DNA from 4 places in the Exiguobacterium sp. SH1S21 genome. Region 2 is predicted to be linked to each of the others. Evidence: riboswitches for the same ligand, from Rfam matches in the RefSeq annotation. Region 2 holds a riboswitch; each other region holds the start of a gene.
What was found. A riboswitch is a leader RNA that binds a small molecule or an ion and turns the genes downstream of it on or off. The one in region 2 is predicted to bind S-adenosylmethionine.
Positions count from the first base shown of each region.

Region 1: another riboswitch for S-adenosylmethionine. It lies ahead of EVJ24_RS02610 (2,3-diketo-5-methylthiopentyl-1-phosphate enolase); the one in region 2 lies ahead of EVJ24_RS07815 (aminotransferase class I/II-fold pyridoxal phosphate-dependent enzyme).
Region 3: another riboswitch for S-adenosylmethionine. It lies ahead of msrA (peptide-methionine (S)-S-oxide reductase MsrA); the one in region 2 lies ahead of EVJ24_RS07815 (aminotransferase class I/II-fold pyridoxal phosphate-dependent enzyme).
Region 4: another riboswitch for S-adenosylmethionine. It lies ahead of EVJ24_RS11650 (methionine ABC transporter ATP-binding protein); the one in region 2 lies ahead of EVJ24_RS07815 (aminotransferase class I/II-fold pyridoxal phosphate-dependent enzyme).

Region 1 is NZ_SJUY01000001.1:532,093-536,326, forward strand. It holds gene mtnA (S-methyl-5-thioribose-1-phosphate isomerase) at 1-367, opposite strand, end outside; gene mtnK (S-methyl-5-thioribose kinase) at 364-1,518, opposite strand; SAM riboswitch class I at 1,600-1,702, opposite strand; SAM riboswitch class I at 1,908-2,010, shown strand; gene EVJ24_RS02610 (2,3-diketo-5-methylthiopentyl-1-phosphate enolase) at 2,083-3,237, shown strand; gene EVJ24_RS02615 (2-hydroxy-3-keto-5-methylthiopentenyl-1-phosphate phosphatase) at 3,234-3,884, shown strand; gene EVJ24_RS02620 (methylthioribulose 1-phosphate dehydratase) at 3,881-4,234, shown strand, end outside.
Region 2 is NZ_SJUY01000004.1:190,346-194,579, reverse strand. It holds gene EVJ24_RS07825 (MDR family MFS transporter) at 1-297, opposite strand, end outside; gene EVJ24_RS07820 (AI-2E family transporter) at 556-1,656, opposite strand; SAM riboswitch class I at 1,834-1,934, shown strand; gene EVJ24_RS07815 (aminotransferase class I/II-fold pyridoxal phosphate-dependent enzyme) at 2,011-3,186, shown strand; gene EVJ24_RS07810 (iron-containing alcohol dehydrogenase) at 3,183-4,199, shown strand.
Region 3 is NZ_SJUY01000002.1:2,584-6,817, forward strand. It holds gene EVJ24_RS03460 (amidase family protein) at 13-1,407, opposite strand; gene EVJ24_RS15430 (hypothetical protein) at 1,528-1,689, shown strand; SAM riboswitch class I at 1,734-1,833, shown strand; gene msrA (peptide-methionine (S)-S-oxide reductase MsrA) at 1,895-2,413, shown strand; gene EVJ24_RS03470 (GRP family sugar transporter) at 2,443-3,306, opposite strand; tRNA gene EVJ24_RS03475 (tRNA-Ala) at 3,451-3,523, shown strand; gene EVJ24_RS03480 (four-helix bundle copper-binding protein) at 3,639-3,971, shown strand; gene EVJ24_RS03485 (3'-5' exonuclease) at 4,039-4,234, shown strand, end outside.
Region 4 is NZ_SJUY01000008.1:99,159-103,392, forward strand. It holds gene EVJ24_RS11640 (PTS transporter subunit IIC) at 1-933, opposite strand, end outside; gene EVJ24_RS11645 (thioredoxin family protein) at 1,124-1,381, shown strand; SAM riboswitch class I at 1,834-1,939, shown strand; gene EVJ24_RS11650 (methionine ABC transporter ATP-binding protein) at 2,018-3,046, shown strand; gene EVJ24_RS11655 (methionine ABC transporter permease) at 3,036-3,698, shown strand; gene EVJ24_RS11660 (MetQ/NlpA family ABC transporter substrate-binding protein) at 3,728-4,234, shown strand, end outside.

The sequences.
Region 1 (4,234 bases), on a different contig from region 2:
TGGCCCGATGTTTGATGTCGGTCGCGATCCTTTCAAAGTCGCCGCCGACGTTCAGCCTGAGAAGTGACTCGATCACGTTTTGAAGATTGACCGCCGTCGGTCGCGTCGCGATCAATCGACGGCCGACGAGGTCAAGCCGGCGTGTGAAGTCCGGGTCATCTTGGAGCCGGATCGCTTCTTTCGCGAGCACAAATGCGCCGAAATAGGCGATGGCCGGCGCACCTCGGACTTGCAACGTCTCGATAGCGTGTTCCGCCTGTTCGAGCGTCGCGATCGTCACGTACCGCTCTTCATGGGGCAGTAACGTTTGGTCTAAAATGACGAGCTCGTCCCGGGACGGTTCGAAGCGAATGTTTTGGACTGTCATACGCGTACCCCCGCTAACAGCGTCACTAATTCATCGATCGAACGGATATCATGGCGCTGTTTAATGAGCGTCGTGCCGAGCGTGAGCGCTTCCCGTTTCCGCTCGAGCCGGACCGTTTCCGGTAACGTCTCGAGGTCATTGACTCCGGCGAGGCCGATGGCGCGGCGAATCAGCTCACATCCGGCATAGCCGATCGTGTCGCTAAAGATGGTTTGAAGTAGCTCATCGACGAACCCGTCCGTGTTGAACGGTTCGACCGCCGTCTCAAACTTCGTCCGGAACGTCTTTTCAAACGTCTCCCATACCGTCAATACGTCGGTGAACCGCTCGAACCGTTTGAGTGTGTCATGGAACGTCGATAGCGTCAAATGGGCGACGATTTGCCCGATGTCAAAACCGAACGGACCGTAAAAAGCGAACTCCGGATCGATGACTTTCGTCTCTTGTTGCGTCGCAAAGATGCTACCTGTATGTAAGTCCCCGTGCAAGAGCGCGTCATGTTTCGTGACGAAACCGACTTTCAGTTTCGTGACCTCCACTTTCAATTTCAGGTCACCCCAAAGCGCTTCGACGTCCGGACGGAGCGCGGTTTCGATGTTGTTCGACTCGGCATCTTTGTACGGATCGGTGAAGATCAGTTTTTCAGTGATATCGCATAGTTCCGGGTTGTAGTAATCCCGTTCTTTCCGCTTCTTCTCGATCGGGCCGGCCGCATAGTCGGACGTCTCAAACAACGTCTGTCCTAAAAACTCACCGATGTGACGGGCGAGTTCAGGATACGCTTTCCCTTCCAAATAGCCCGTCCGGACGATATCAAAGTCGGACAGGTCCTCTAAAATCGTGTAGGCGAGCGTCCGGTCACTGCCGAGAACGACCGGGACGAAACGCGGGACGACACTGGCGAATTCGCGCAACGCGAGCTGCTCGATCCACGCCCGTTCAAGTGTGAGCGGCCAACTCTCGCCGACGACTTTCGCATACGGTAGCGCCTGCTTGACGATGAGGCTCGTTTCGCCTTGGCGGATGCGGAAGACGAGGTTCAAGTTGCCGTCCCCGATCTCCTCGCAATGCGCGATGCCCCCGTCTTCGAGTAACCCTAACGTTCTGACGTGCTCGACGACTGTCTGTTCTGTAAATGGTTGATAAGCCATGTCTGTTTCCCCTTTCGGTATATTCCCCACAAAAAAAGCCCCTTTCTCCGCGAGAAAGAGGCACAGCCGTAACGGTTGTTCCTCTCATCTGTCAGACGTATGTCTGGTGGATGTAGCACCGTGCCTACTGGTCGGTTGCTGCGGCGTCATGGGGCCAATTCCCTCTGCCAACTCGCGATAAGAGTGTCATATTCGATTGTGTGAACTTGTTGTGATGAATGTTACTTACTCGAGCACCAAGTTGTCAACGACAATTTTCTGGAGCAACGGTCACTTTTTTTATGCATATATGGTAACAACGAACTCAAACTTTTTTTCTCAAAAAAAGGAATTGACGAACCGGATATTGTGTGACAAAATTCAATTAAATTTCACAACTTCAAAATACATTCTTATCAAGAGCAGACGGAGGGGACAAGCCCGATGATGTCGCAGCAACCGACCCGATTGGGCACGGTGCTAATTCTTGCAGCGTAAGCTGAGAGATAAGAGTTCATTTTTTTATGATGACCTCTTGCCTCGGCATGGGGTCATTTTTTTGTTTGACCGGAAGGAGGAACGAACATGAGTATTACTGCCACATATGAAATCAGCCGGACGGACCGCGTCGCGACTGTCGCCGAGAAAATCGCCCTCGAACTGACCGTCGGCACGTGGACGGAACTGCCTCACCTAGAACAAGAACAATTAAAGGCGTATCGAGGCGAGGTCGTCTCAACGACGCACACGGAAACGACGAGCCGCTTCACGATCCGTTATCCGCTCCATAACGTCACGTCCGACTTCTCATCCATCTTGACGACGACGTTCGGGAAATTATCGCTCGATGACTCGGTCCGCTTGATCGACTTGACGTTACCCGAAACGCTTGCGCCTGAATTTCCCGGAGCAAAGTTCGGTGTTCAAGGCGTTCGTGAGTCGCTCGACGTCCATGATCGCCCGCTCGTCATGAGCATCTTTAAAGGGATCATCGGTCGTGATTTACGCTTCTTAGAACAGCAACTTCGAGACCAGCTCGCCGGCGGCATCGACATCGTCAAAGACGATGAGATTTTATACGACAACCCGCTCACTCCGTCGCTTGAACGAGCTAAAATCGGGGCGGCCGTCATCCAAGAACAGTTCGAAACGACCGGAAAACGTTCGCTCTATGCCATCACGCTCAGCGGTCCGGTGTTCGGGCTGCGTGACCAAGCGCTCCGCTTGATCGAGGCGGGCGCGACGGCACTGTTGTTCAACGTCTATACGTACGGGCTCGACACACTCCGTGAACTTGCGAAAGACCCGGAAATCAATGTCCCGATCTTGGCACATCCGGCGTTCGCCGGAGCGTTGACCGGCTCGATCAGCCACTCGCTCTTACTCGGAAAGTTGATTCGCCTCGCGGGGGCCGACTTGACGCTGTTCCCGTCCCCGTATGGTTCACTCGCGACACCGCCCGATGAGGCGTTCGCGATTCGTGACATTAGCGTTCGGCCGCACTGGACGAAACCGATTCTCCCGGTCCCGTCGGCCGGTATTCATCCGGGGCTCGTTCCGGACATCATCCGTGACTTCGGCACAGACGTCGTCATCAACGCCGGCGGCGGTATCCACGGTCACCCAGACGGCGCGGCCGCCGGGGCCCAGGCGTTCCGACAAGCGATTGCGCAAGTGTTGGGCGTGGCGAGCCAGACGAACGAGCTCGAGGCCGCGCTAAAGGCGTGGTCAAAACAATGACGATTCACATCTTGTGTGACTTCGACGGGACGATCACCGCCGAGGACAACATCATCGCTTTGATGCGGGCGTTCGCACCGCCCGAATGGCACGCGCTAAAAGACGACGTGCTCGCTCAAGACATCTCGATCCGCTCCGGGGTCGGGCAGATGTTCCGACTGTTGCCGAGCGCTGACGCCTCGGCGTACCACGACTACTTGCTGGACCGCATCACCTTGCGCCCAGGTTTCCCAGCATTTTTGGAAGAGATCCGAGAACATGGCTGGAAGTTCGACGTCGTCAGCGGCGGCATGGACTTTTTCGTGCACCCGATCTTGCAAGAACACGTCGCGCCGGACCACATCTACTGTAACGTCGCCGACTTCTCAGCCGAAACGGTACGCGTCGACTGGCCCTACGCCTGTGACGCGCATTGTACGAATGATTGTGGTTGCTGCAAACCGACAATCGCCCGGACGATCGTCGATCCCGTTGATCGCTTGATCGTCATCGGTGACTCGGTGACCGACTTCGAGATCGCCAAACGGGCCGATTTCGTCTACGCCCGTGGGCAACTCATCACGCTCTGTGAGGCAGAAGGTGTCGCCCACGCCCCGTTCGAGACGTTCGACGACATCACCCATCACATGAAGGAGGTGCACGTATGAGCGTGACCGCACGTTGGCTTGAACTCGCCGACATTAAAGACGAACTCGCCGCGCGCGACTGGTTCCCCGGAACGAGTGGCAATTTGGCGATTCGTGTCTCCGACGACCCGCTGACTTTCCTCGTCACGGCGAGCGGACGCGATAAACGAAAACGGACCACGGACGATTTCGTCCTCGTCGACGCGGCCGGTCGCTTGCTTGGCGAACAAACTGGCAAACCGTCCGCTGAGACGCTGCTACACGTCGAGGTGTTCAACAAGACCGCGGCGACGTGTTCACTCCATGTGCACACGGTCGACAACAACGTCATCTCCGAGCTCCACGCCGTGAACGGTGAGGTCGTCTTCACG
Region 2 (4,234 bases):
CCAAAACGTTTCCGCGAAAGCGAAACCGATGAGGGCGACCGCATCACCGAGGATGGCGGTCATCATGACCGGTTTTCGGCCGTACAGGTCGGCCAGACGACCGCCGACGACCGATCCGATGAGCGCCATGATCGGTCCGGTCGCCAAGATGACGCCGACTTGGACGTAGCTGTCGAGCTTGTCGCTATAATAGAGGACGAGGAACGGGGCGATCATGAACATCATGACACCGGTGATCGTCTCGCCGAGGAAGCGAATCCAAATGTTACGGTCGAGCCGTTTGAGTGATTGAATCATGCGTTTCACCTGCTTCTACAAAGTAAAAGGGACGAAGGATGCACGGAGGCATACTCGTCCCTACTTGCTTATGTACGCCTCGGAAGACAGGCGGGTGACTTCAGTTCATGAAACGGAAGACCCCGACCTGTCAGTATGAAATTGGATACGATGTGGCTGCGTCATGACTGACATGGCTGGTCCTCCTTTCTGTAAGTTTACTCTTCTTTTCAACTGTATGACAGATTCTTGAAATGTGTCAACATATTTTGACTTGCGTCATAACAGTTCATTTAAATTCTTTCGGGTGAGCCGATAATCGATCAACCGGGACAAGACGACTTGAATCATCGCGGTCACGGGTACGCTGATGAACATCCCGACGAGACCGAACAGGCTCCCCCCGATGATGATCGATGTGATGACCCAGAACGGGGTGATCCCGACACTGTCGCCGAGAATTTTCGGCCCGAGCCAAAGTCCGTCGAACTGTTGCAGCAAGAAGATGAACAACAAGACAAGCAGCGCCGTGAACGGGTCGTAGAAGTAGGTGATGATGAACGCCGGGATCATCCCTAAGAGCGGTCCGACGTATGGGATGAAGTTCAGCACCCCGATGATGACACCGAGCAAGAGCGCGTAAGGTGCACCGATGATCAAGAGCCCGATGACAGCCATCACGCCGATGATGAGACAGTCGAGCGACTTTCCGATGATGTAGCGTTTAAAGATATAGTCCATCTCTTGGAAGATGTCGATCGTCGTCTTCGCCGAAGCGACCGGGAACATCGCATACAGCAGACGCTTGAACATCCGGGCGAACACTTCCTTGTCTTTCAACAAGTAGATCGAGATGACGATCCCGATCAGCAAGTTGATCAACGTCATCGTGAAGCTCGACACGTAACCGACCGAAGACACGACGGCCGTCTCGACCCATCCGGAATAGCGTTCCTCGAACCGATTGAAGTCGATCGCTTGGGCGATCGTCGCATTATACTCCTCGACATACGTTTTCAGCTGCCCGAGAAAGCCGTCGATTTGGCGAATATAAAACGGGAGCTCCTCGATGAGAGAGGCGACGCTCGAATAGATGCGAGGGAACAGCGTCACCGCTGACACGACGAGGATCCCAATGAACGTGACGTAGACGATCAACAAGCCTTGATAACGCTTCAAATGGAACCGCTCTTCTATATAGGATAGGACGGTGTTGAGGAGCAGCGCGATGGCGATCCCCATGATGATCGGCGTCAACAGCTGAAACCCATACTGCATGACCCGAGAAATCGTGTCCGGCTCGCTGATGACTTTCCATAGGACGAGCAGAATCAGCCCGATCACGCTTAACTTCCATATCAATTGACGGTTTAGTTCCAATGGTCTATCCCCTCATGCTGTAAATTTTGCAGAATAACGTTCACCTTTTACTATGAACGTTTTTTTACCGGGATTCAATAGCGGTAAGGAATTTTTGAAATAAGGATTGACAAGGTTGGTAACGTTTGGTTTACTAAATGACATATTACAGAAATTATCAATTGCATATAAAAACACTTTCTATCAAGAGAAGCGGAGGGACTGGCCCGATGAAGCTTCAGCAACAGATTGTTTCAATACTGTGCTAATTCCAGCAAGGTGACCTTGAGAGATGGAAAGGTGGTTGTTTGAATACGTCCGTATCTCGACACCCCTTTCCTCGGAAAGGGGTGTTTTTGCATAGGAGGACTATTCATGACAGACAGACGCTCGAAGTTACTTAAAACGTTACCACCCCAGCATTTCGTCGGACTCGCCGCTGAAGTCGCCGCACTCGAGCGTTCAGGCCGCGACGTCATCCGGCTCGGCCAAGGGACGCCCGACTTGCCGACACCGGCCCCGATCTGCGAGGCGCTGCAGACGGCCCTGCTCGACCCGGCGACACACCAATACGGCCCGTTCCGGGGACAGACGCGCCTGAAGCAAGCGGTCGCGACATTCTACCAGACCGAATACGGCGTCGCGCTCGATGCCGAGACCGAAGTGGCCATCTTGATCGGCAGCAAGTCGGGACTCATCACGCTCCCGCAATGTGTGCTCGAACCGGGTGACGGCATGTTGCTCCCGAACCCGGGTTACCCGGACTACATCTCGGGGGCACGTCTCGCCGGAGCGGTCGTCCACGACCTCGTCCTCCGGGAAGAGAACGGCTATCTTCCTGATTACGAGACGCTCGATCCGCAAGGAGCGCGACTCATGTATTTGAACTACCCGGGCAATCCGACCGGCGCCGTCGCGTCGCCCGCGTTCTTTGACGACACGGTAAGGTTCGCGAATAAGCATGACCTCATGGTCGTCCACGACTTCGCCTACGGCAGCATCGGTTTCGACGGTCACGTCCCGCCGAGCTTCCTGCAGGCGCCGGGTGCGAAAGACATCGGCATCGAGGTGTATACGATGTCGAAGGCGTTCAACATGTCCGGCTGGCGGGTCGCTTTCGCCGTCGGCAACCGCGACATCATCGAGGCGATCAACACGTACCAGGACCACGTCCATGTGAGCGTGTTCTCGGCCATCCAAGAGGCGGCCATCGCCGCGCTCGAGTCACCGCGTTCGCTCCGGGACGACTTGTCACGGTTGTATGAGGCCCGCCGCGACCGGCTCGTCGACGGGTTACGTCAGGCCGGATGGGACATCACGGCCCCGAGTGGCTCGTTCTTCGTCTGGGCGAAAGTGCCGGACGGGGACGCCAAATCGTTCTCCCATAAGCTGCTCCACGAGGCAGGGGTCGCCGTGACGCCGGGCTATTTCTTCGGCTCAGAAGGCGAGCGGTACGTCCGGTTCGGGCTCGTCTCCGCCGAGCCGAAGATCGACGAGGCCGTCGAGCGGATCGAGAAACTGTTTGCGACGTATGAAGAGGTCCGGGCATGATCCGCCAAGCCGTGCTCGAGTACGACCATGCGGATGACGCGCTCGAGCGGCTCGATGAATTGATCGATGGCCGTCGTGCTCACGTGCTGCGCGGACAGAACGGTTTTGACGTCGTCAAGCGCGTCCTGCCAGCGATCACTGCCTATCCGACATCGCTGTTCGGCGGCGAATGCACGGACGCTGAGGTCGAACGGCTCCGTTTGAAAAATGTGGACGTCCTCCTTGCCGTCGGTGGGGGCAAGCTCGTCGACACGGCGAAACTCGTCGCTTACCGGCAAGGTGTCCCGCTGATCGTCATCCCGACGCTCGCCTCGAACTGTGCCGCCTTCACACCGCTCAGCGTCATCTATGACGAGCACGGCACCTATGACCGCTACGACGTGTTTCGCGTCGTCATCGAGCGGGTCATCGTCGACGCAAGGGTCGTGACCGACTCGCCGTACGACTACTTCCGGGCCGGCGTCATCGACACGGTCGCCAAGTTTTACGAGGCCCGCTATTTGAGCGGCGACAGTTCGCCTGATGCCGGCGTCAATACCGGTCTCGCCTTGGCCGAGCAATGCGGCCGGCTCGTCGAACTCGACTTGAGTGAGTCCAGTTTCACCGCGTATGGGCCAGAGACCCGGTTCGCGGTCGATCACATCCTTGCCGTCGGCGGTGCCGTCGGTGGTTTCGGGGACGCCGGGACACGCGTTGCCGTCGCCCACGCTGTCCACAACGCGCTCAGCCGCTTCGAGTCGACCCATCCGTTCTTACATGGCGACAAGGTCGGCTTCGGCCTCCTTGTCCAAGAACGGTTGCGTGGCTCGTCTGACGCCCCATATTTAGAGGCGTGGCTCGCCAGGATCGGCGCGCCGACGTCACTTGAGACGCTCGGACTCGTGCCGGCCGACATCCCGCAACTGGTCGAGGCGGTCCGGGTCGAGACCGAATTGCAACGTTCACCCGTCCCGCTCGATATTGACTATTTGAAAATAATTTTTGAAAATTTAGTATTTTCTGTTTACAAATAAAAGAATTAAAAGTAAGATGATAACAATTAAATAAG
Region 3 (4,234 bases), on a different contig from region 2:
GGTGCAACGTTCTTACATAGGCGGGATCGGACGCGTCACGTGGCGTTCGAACGCGTAGGCGATACGGATGAGGTCTCGTTCCGCATAGCTCGTACCCGTGAATGACAGCCCGAAAGGTGCCCCGCTCTGTTTGAGCTTGTATGGGATCGTGATCGTCGGATGGCCCGCTTTCGCCGCCATATCGTAATTCAAGTCGTGTGGCAACGCCAGGGCGTGAAGCGTTTGTTCCATCAATATACGGTCGAGACCGTCCGTTTTCGCCTGCCGGACGTCGGCTAAGCGTCGCTCGAGGTAGCTCGACTCGGTCAAGCGACCCGATAACTGATTCGCTTTCTCGAACGTAACTTGTCCGTGCGGGACCGTTTCCGGGTGACGCTTGTTCCAGTCCATCAAATCGTCGAGCGTTTCATACGGGAGCGCTGTCGTCGCCAAATACGCCTCGATCCCGAGCTTAAACTCATGGTAGAGGACGTCGCCTTGGTCAAGTCCGTCGTTTGACGGCAGGTCGACTTCGACGAGCTCGACCCCGCTCGCTTTGAGTAACGCCAGCGCCGCTTGATAGAGCGTCTGTTCTTCATCCGACAGTTCAGCCTTCACGAAACCGACACGCATGCCGACGGCTTGACGTTCGTCGAGACACGTCCGGTACGGTGGACCGGCCGGTAGATGTGTCGTCGCCGGGTCCGAGTCGTCTTCCCCGCACATCGCTTCTAGTGCGAGCACCGCGTCGCGGAGCGTCCGCGCCATCGGACCGGCCGTATCTTGCGACCGTGAGATCGGAATGATCCCGCTCCGGCTGATGAGACCGACCGTCGGCTTGATGCCGACGATGCTGTTATGAACGCTCGGGTGGATGATCGACCCGCTCGTCTCGCTGCCGACGGCGAGCAACGTCAAGTTCGCAGCGACGGCTGACGCCGAACCAGAGCTCGACCCACCGACGTCAAGCTTGTCACCATACGGATTGAGCGTCTGCCCCCCGACGCCGCTCCATCCGTTCGGCATCCCTTCTGTCAAAAAGTTGGCCCATTCCGACAAATTGGCTTTGCCCAGGATGACCGCCCCCTGTTCCCTCAACCGACGGACGAGCTCGGCGTCGCGACCGGCGAAATGGTGCTCGAGCGCGACGGCGCCGGCAGTCGTCTTCATGAGCCCTGCTGTTTCAATGTTGTCTTTAATCAATACGGGAATCCCAAGAAGCGGTAAACGCTCGCCGCGCCCGTAGGCACGTTCGGCCGCCTCGGCCTCGAACAGTGCGTCTGGGTTCACTTGGATGACCGCTTTCAGTTTATCGTTCAAGCTAGCGATCCGTGTCAAATAGTAGGCCGTCACGTCCCGGGCCGTGAACGTCCCTTCTTTATAGCCGCGCTGTGCGGTCTCGATGTCTAGTTCAAATAAGTCTTGCATCTAGTTCCCTCCTTATAGGCAATGTTATTCGGTATTCGCTGAATGCATCGAATCCCCTTCTTTTTATCGCCATTGGATGTGCAACTTGATACACTAGAAGAAACGTTATTGGAGGTAGCCATGTCCCGCTCTTACATCCTTGTTTTACTGTCCGTGTTCGCCCTGTTCTTTCTACAATTGTTCGGGGATGATTTGCCGTGGGCATTCCCTGCGTCCATTGCCCTCATTATCTTGATTGTTGGTGCCACGCTATTTCAACTTCGGCGCACACCAAATCGTTGACGTTTAAACGAGACAGATGATATGATGCTGTCACCAACTACATATCGATATCTTGAGTGAACGAGAGACCTGGCTCTACGACTTCACAGCAACCTGCTTCGGCAAGGTGCTACTTCCAGCAAGGCATCGCCTTGGACGATATGACAAAACGCTCATGTCGATGACATGGGCGTTTTTTTGGAATGAACATGAGGGGGATTTTATTTTGGAAAAAGCTACATTCGCAGGTGGTTGTTTTTGGTGCATGGTGACACCGTTCGAGGAACAGCCAGGCATCGAAGGCATCGTATCCGGTTATACGGGCGGGCACGTCGACAATCCGACGTATAAAGACGTCAAGACAGGCACGAGTGGTCACTACGAGGTCGTCGAGATCACGTTCGATCCTTCTCAATTCTCATATGAGCGCCTGCTCGAATTGTATTGGATTCAGACTGATCCGACCGACGACGGCGGCCAGTTCCAAGACCGCGGGCAACAATATGCGCCCGCCATCTTCTATCATACGGAAGAGCAACGCGTGGCGGCAGAACAGAGTCGCGACGAACTCGCCGCGAGCGGAAAGTTCAAACAACCGATCGTGACGAAAATCTTACCGGCTGACGTCTTTTACCCGGCCGAAGACTATCATCAAGATTATCATAAAAAAAATCCGGCCCACTATAAAGCGGACCGGAAACAATCTGGCCGTGACGAGTTCATCGACCAGACGTGGACAAGCTGACAACGACGGGCCTCATGCCCGTCGTTTTTTTAGCTCTTGGCGAGCCCGAGCATGAATCCAGCGACCACGATCAGACCGATCCCCATAAAGACGAAGACGCGTTCTTTCGACGTCTTTTCTTCTTTTAACAAGTAAATACCACCGAGTGTCGCGACGACGACGTTCAGTTGAGACAGTGCGAAAGACGTCGCGATGCCGACTTCTCCGCTCGAGACGAACAACCCGAAGTTCCCGATCCCCCAGGCAAGCCCGGCGAAAATGTTCTTGAACGTTTTCGGATCAAACTTTTTCACATCTTTTTCACGAAGGCTGAACAAGAGCGCGGCGATGAACATCCCGAGTGACTGCGGTAGGATGGCGGTGATGCCATCCACTTCAAAGTAGTTGGTCAGGACGGCGTACGTCACGTAACCGATGCTCGAAACGAGGAGCACGAGTAGCCCTTTTTTCAAAGCACTACTGCTGTCGGATTCTTTATTTTGTTGATATGACGTCATGACGGCCCCAATGATGATCAAGACGAGGGCCGAGAAGCCGAGCCATAGCTCGGTCGATGTCTTCCAGTCCCCAAGGACGATGACCCCGAACAGTGATGTCCCGACAAGCTGCATCCCTGTACTGATCGGCATCGCTTTCGAGACGCTTAAAATTTGGAACGACTGGAACTGAAGGTATTGTCCAAGCGCCCAGAACACACCTGATATGAAACCAGTCACGATCGCGAGCGTCGTGAACTCTGGCTTGAAGACGAGCGCGATGACAACCGCCATCACCATCGCGCCGATCGTCGTACCGATCAATTGTTGAATCGGCTTGCCGCCGACAATAGATACGATCAGCGGGATACTCCCCCACATGAGTGCGGGCAGTAGCGCTAGCAAAATCATCTCCATACGTTGCACCTGCTTTCTTAATATAACATCCTATCTATTTTTCCCAGCTCTAACGTCCATTAAACTTCAAAAAAATGATTTTCAAAGTTCTTTCGTTTTTCTTATTGCCAAATCATTTATTAGAATGATATAATAATTTCCAACGGGGCATTAGCTCAGCTGGGAGAGCGCCACGCTGGCAGCGTGGAGGTCAGCGGTTCGAGCCCGCTATGCTCCATTCCTTAAGTCGGTCCACTGATGTGGGCCGGCTTTTTTGTGTCCCCGCCTCGGTTTAAGTCGACACGAACCGGGTAATGATTGTAAGACATCATTTATCTTAAGGGGGACTTCCAATGAACCGAGCCTCTGTCGAAGAGACGATTTTGGCCGTGATCGACTGTATACGGGCGAGCAACCATTGCTTCTCGAAATGTTTACAAGAAGAAGACCTGCTGATGGTCTCGGAATGTATCCGGTTGACAAAAGAATGTGCCGAAGTCGCCACACTCACCTTGAACGCGCTCGAAACCGACTCGGCGTTCACAAGACCGATCGGGGCGCTCTGCGCGCAAGTGTGTGATACGTGTGCCGTCGAATGCGGGCGTCACTTGTACGACCATTGCCAACGCTGCTCTGAAGCTTGCTTGCGCTGCGCCGAGGCGTGTCGGCATCTCTCGGCCGCATGATCGCTTTACAGTCTAACCTTGTGTTAGACTTTTTTTGTACAGATTTTTAACGAAGAGAGGAACTTTTATGCCACATTCTATTCTAGCAATCGACGTCGAGACGGCCAATCGCGACAGTCGGAGCATCTGCTCTGTCGGTTGGAGTCTACTGACAGACGGTGAAGTCGTCGAGACGAACCAATTGCTCGTCAATCCTGAGGAAGACTTTGACCAAGGCAATATTCGCGTCCACGGGATTCGCCCGAGCGACGTCTGGGACGCCC
Region 4 (4,234 bases), on a different contig from region 2:
CCAGAGCGCGAATCCGCCTGGCATCAAGTGCAGGGCGTTGACAGGTCCAATCAGTCCAGAGACACCGAATCCGGCACTGATCGGTGTTCCTTCGATACGAAGGATACCGGCGAGCGCCCCGAGAATGGCCGCGTTCGCGAGCACAGGGAGCATCATGATCGGACGACGGACGAAGTTCGCCATTTGAATTTTCGGTGAGCCGAGGAAGTGAGCGAGCGACGTCCCGGTCGCGTTCATCTGCCACCCGGCGATAGCGAGACCAAAACCGGCTGCGACGACGCCGAGGTTAGCGGCCCCGGCGGCAACACCGGACAGACTGATCGCCGTCGCGATCCCGACCGTCGAGATCGGGGAGACGATGATGAGCGAGAACGCCATCGCGATCAACATGCCCATCACGATCGGTTGGAGTTCAGTCATCGTCATGATGACTGTGCCGATGTACGTCGTGATCTGTGAGATGTACGTGAGTAAGAACATGCCGATTCCGCCGGCGATGACGATGACCGTCATTGGTAAGACCAGGACGGTGTACGTCTTTAAGCGTGGCGACAGCTGCATGACCATATATGTCGCGAGGGCGGCGGTCACACCGGCCGTGATGACGTCGCCGATTCCCGCCATGAGGAACGCGCCTTCCTCGATACGGATAGCGCCGCTCCCGACCTGGGTCGCGATACCGATCGTCCCGGCCTCGAGCGCCGAGCGTCCGAATTGCATCGCGACGGTGACACCGATGATGACCGGGAGTAGGCGCATCGCGATCGTCGTCGCGTCTAAGATGAACTGCAAAGACGGAAAATACGGTAAGATGGCTTTCGTTAATTCACCGAGCAACGCGCTCGGGATGAGGGCGATTAAAATAGCGAGACTGAGTCCGTTCAATACGTTCATCAAAAATTGTTTGCCTGTCAGTTTCGTTTGTTCCGTCATAAGTCGATTCACCTGTCCTTTTCTACGTATACGCTGTTATGTACGAAAGCGTTAAAGTTAATGACCATACTATGCCTCTTTTCGTGAAGCGTCAACAGGAAATGTTGAACGATTCAGAAAATTCGTGGGGTGAGCACAACTTTTGAACAGATCGGCTCACATTCATATACTTATAAAAGAGGTGAGAACAATGATTACAGACGGATTGTTATATATATACGCCCCGATGTGTGGAACATGCGCTGTGGCCGAGCGGATGCTCGCCGTCGTCGAAGCGGTCGACCCGACACTCGCGATTGACAAGCAGGACGCCAACTTTATCCCGCAAGAGTTAGAAGCGTATCAAGTCATGAGCGTCCCGGCGCTGTTAAAGCTTAAAGACGGCCAAGTCGAAGACCGATTATATGCGTTCCAAAACGTGCAGCACGTCCTATCTTTCGTTAAATGAGATAGGATGATTAGAATAATCAGAAAATTTTAAATAATCAGTTGACACAGAAAGTTCACGAATGGTATATTCATTACAACATCTTACTTGAACACAATATAGGACGAGATTCTCCAGCCATCAAGACGTTTTAGAACAGCCGGTGCATCACTTTACGCGACTTTTAGGTGGACCTTCCCTTCGATTGTCCCCCAAAAAAATCAAGCGCAGGGACACCTACCGCGTAACCGCATGGTACGTTCTAAGGCCGAGTGATGGATGGCTTGAATCCCCCATATAAGGATGAACACTCTGATCGGGCAAAAGAGTTTCATCTATGGGTTGTCCTTCCGTGACTCAAGGTGCTACGTTCTGTGTCATCCTCGGATGGCACCTTTTTTTGATTTTTCGCACAAAATAGTTTGACATGAAAATAATGTGTCGCTATTATAAAGCTAATCGAATAAACAACACTCTTATCAAGAGAGGCTGAGGGACTGGCCCTATGACGCCCAGCAACCGCGGAGCAATCCGAAATGGTGCTAATTCCAGCAAGGTGAGAACCTTGGAAGATGAGAGCAATCGTTGTCCGTACCGATAAAGTACGCACGTTTGCTCAAACGTGTGTACTTTTTTTGTTGTCAGGAGGGAAAGGTATTGATTCAATTACGTAATGTGGCCAAATGGTTCGACACGAAGAACGGTCGAGTCCAGGCGGTCGATGATGTGTCGCTCACAATCGAGAGCGGCGAAATTTTTGGAATAATCGGATATTCAGGGGCGGGGAAGTCGACGCTCATCCGTCTGCTCAACCGACTCGAGTCACCGTCAAGCGGTGAGATCGTCGTCGCAGGGAGCGAGCTGACGAAGCTCACTCCGAAAGAACTGCGCGGGGTGCGCAAAAACGTCTCGATGGTATTCCAACACTTCAACTTATTATGGTCGCGCACGGTCGCTGAGAACATCAGCTTCCCGCTCGAACTGATCGGGGTACCGGCCAGTGAACGTAAACGCCGCGTCCAAGAGCTCGTCGATCTCGTCGGTCTCGCCGGACGTGAAGACAGCTATCCGTCGCAACTATCGGGCGGTCAAAAGCAGCGAGTCGGGATTGCCCGCGCGCTCGCTACAAATCCAGACGTGCTCCTCTGCGATGAAGCGACGAGCGCACTCGACCCGAAGACGACCGATTCGATTCTCGAGCTGCTCGTCAGCATCAATAAGAAGCTCGGACTGACGATCGTCCTCATCACCCATGAGATGCACGTCATCCAAAAAATCTGTCATCGCGTCGCCGTCATGGAGGCAGGGAAAGTCGTCGAGACCGGCCAAGTCGCGGACGTGTTCCAACATCCGGAACAGCCGATCACGAAAGAGTTCGTCAAACAGATCGGTGCCGTCGACGACATGTCGCTCACGTTCGAGCATTTGAAAGCACGTTATCCGAGTGGCCAAATCGTCAAACTTAAGTTCTTGAACGAGACGGCCGAACAGCCGATTTTATCGGAAGTGTTGAAACAGCACGACATCGGCTTCAACATCATCGGCGGTAACGTGACGCAGTCCCAAGTCGGCGCGCTCGGAACGCTATTCATCCAATTGATCGGAGAGCCGGCTGAAGTCGAGCGGGCCATCGCCTCAATCCGATCGCAGGCAGTGGAAGTGGAGGTAGAAAGCGATGTTTCCTAATGTAGATTGGCAAGTCATGCTCGAACAGACGTGGGAGACGCTCTATATGACGCTCGTCGCAGGAGCCGCGACATTCGTCATCGGTCTCGCCCTCGGCATGCTCTTATATGTCACGAACGAACCGCTCATGATGAAGAATCGTCCGATTTACACGATCATCAGCGCGGTCGTCAACGTGTTCCGCTCGATCCCGTTCATTATTTTAATTATCTTGCTCATTCCGTTCACGCTCCTTCTTGTTGGAACGATGCTCGGCTCGACGGCGGCGCTCCCGGCGCTCATCATCGGTGCGGCCCCGTTTTATGCACGTATGGTCGAGCTCGCACTCCGCGAAGTCGATCGCGGTGTCATCGAGGCGGCCGAGTCGATGGGCGCGACGAAATGGCAGATCGTCTATAAAGTGTTGTTCCCGGAAGCACTCCCGGCCATCGTGTCAGGCATCACGGTGACGATCGTCGCCATCGTCGGTTACACGGCCATGGCCGGTGTCGTCGGTGGTGGTGGCCTTGGGAACTTGGCGTTCCTTGAAGGGTTCCAGCGTTCACAAAGCGACGTCACGTTCGTCGCGACCGTATTGATCTTAGTCATCGTCTTCGTCGTTCAGTTCATCGGCGATCGACTCGTCTCAAAAATCGATAAGCGATCAGCTTAATCAAATACAATCATATGGAGGGTTTTATAATGAAATCATGGAAAACAGTACTCGGATTGACAGCAGCATCAGCACTCACAATTCTCGCGGCATGTGGCGGCGGGGACTCAGAATCAGGCTCGGGCGACGACAAGACGCTCATCATCGGCGCGTCGAACGTACCACACGCCGAGATTTTAGAGCACGTCCAAGACGAATATGAAGAAAAAGGCTACACGCTTGAAATCAAGAAGTTCCAAGACTACGTGCTCCCGAACAAGACGCTCGCAGCTGGTGAGCTCGACGCTAACTACTTCCAACACGAGCCGTACCTCGAGTCACAAATGGCTGAGAACAAAGACTATAAATTCGCTTCAGCCGGCGGCGTCCACATCGAGCCGATCGGTGTCTACTCACAAGACTACAAATCACTCGATGAGCTTCCAGACGGCGCTGAAATCATCATGAGCTCGTCGGTCGCTGACCACGGACGAATCTTGACGATGCTTCAAACAGAAGGCTTGCTCACGCTCGCTGACGGCAAGACGACAGACGCG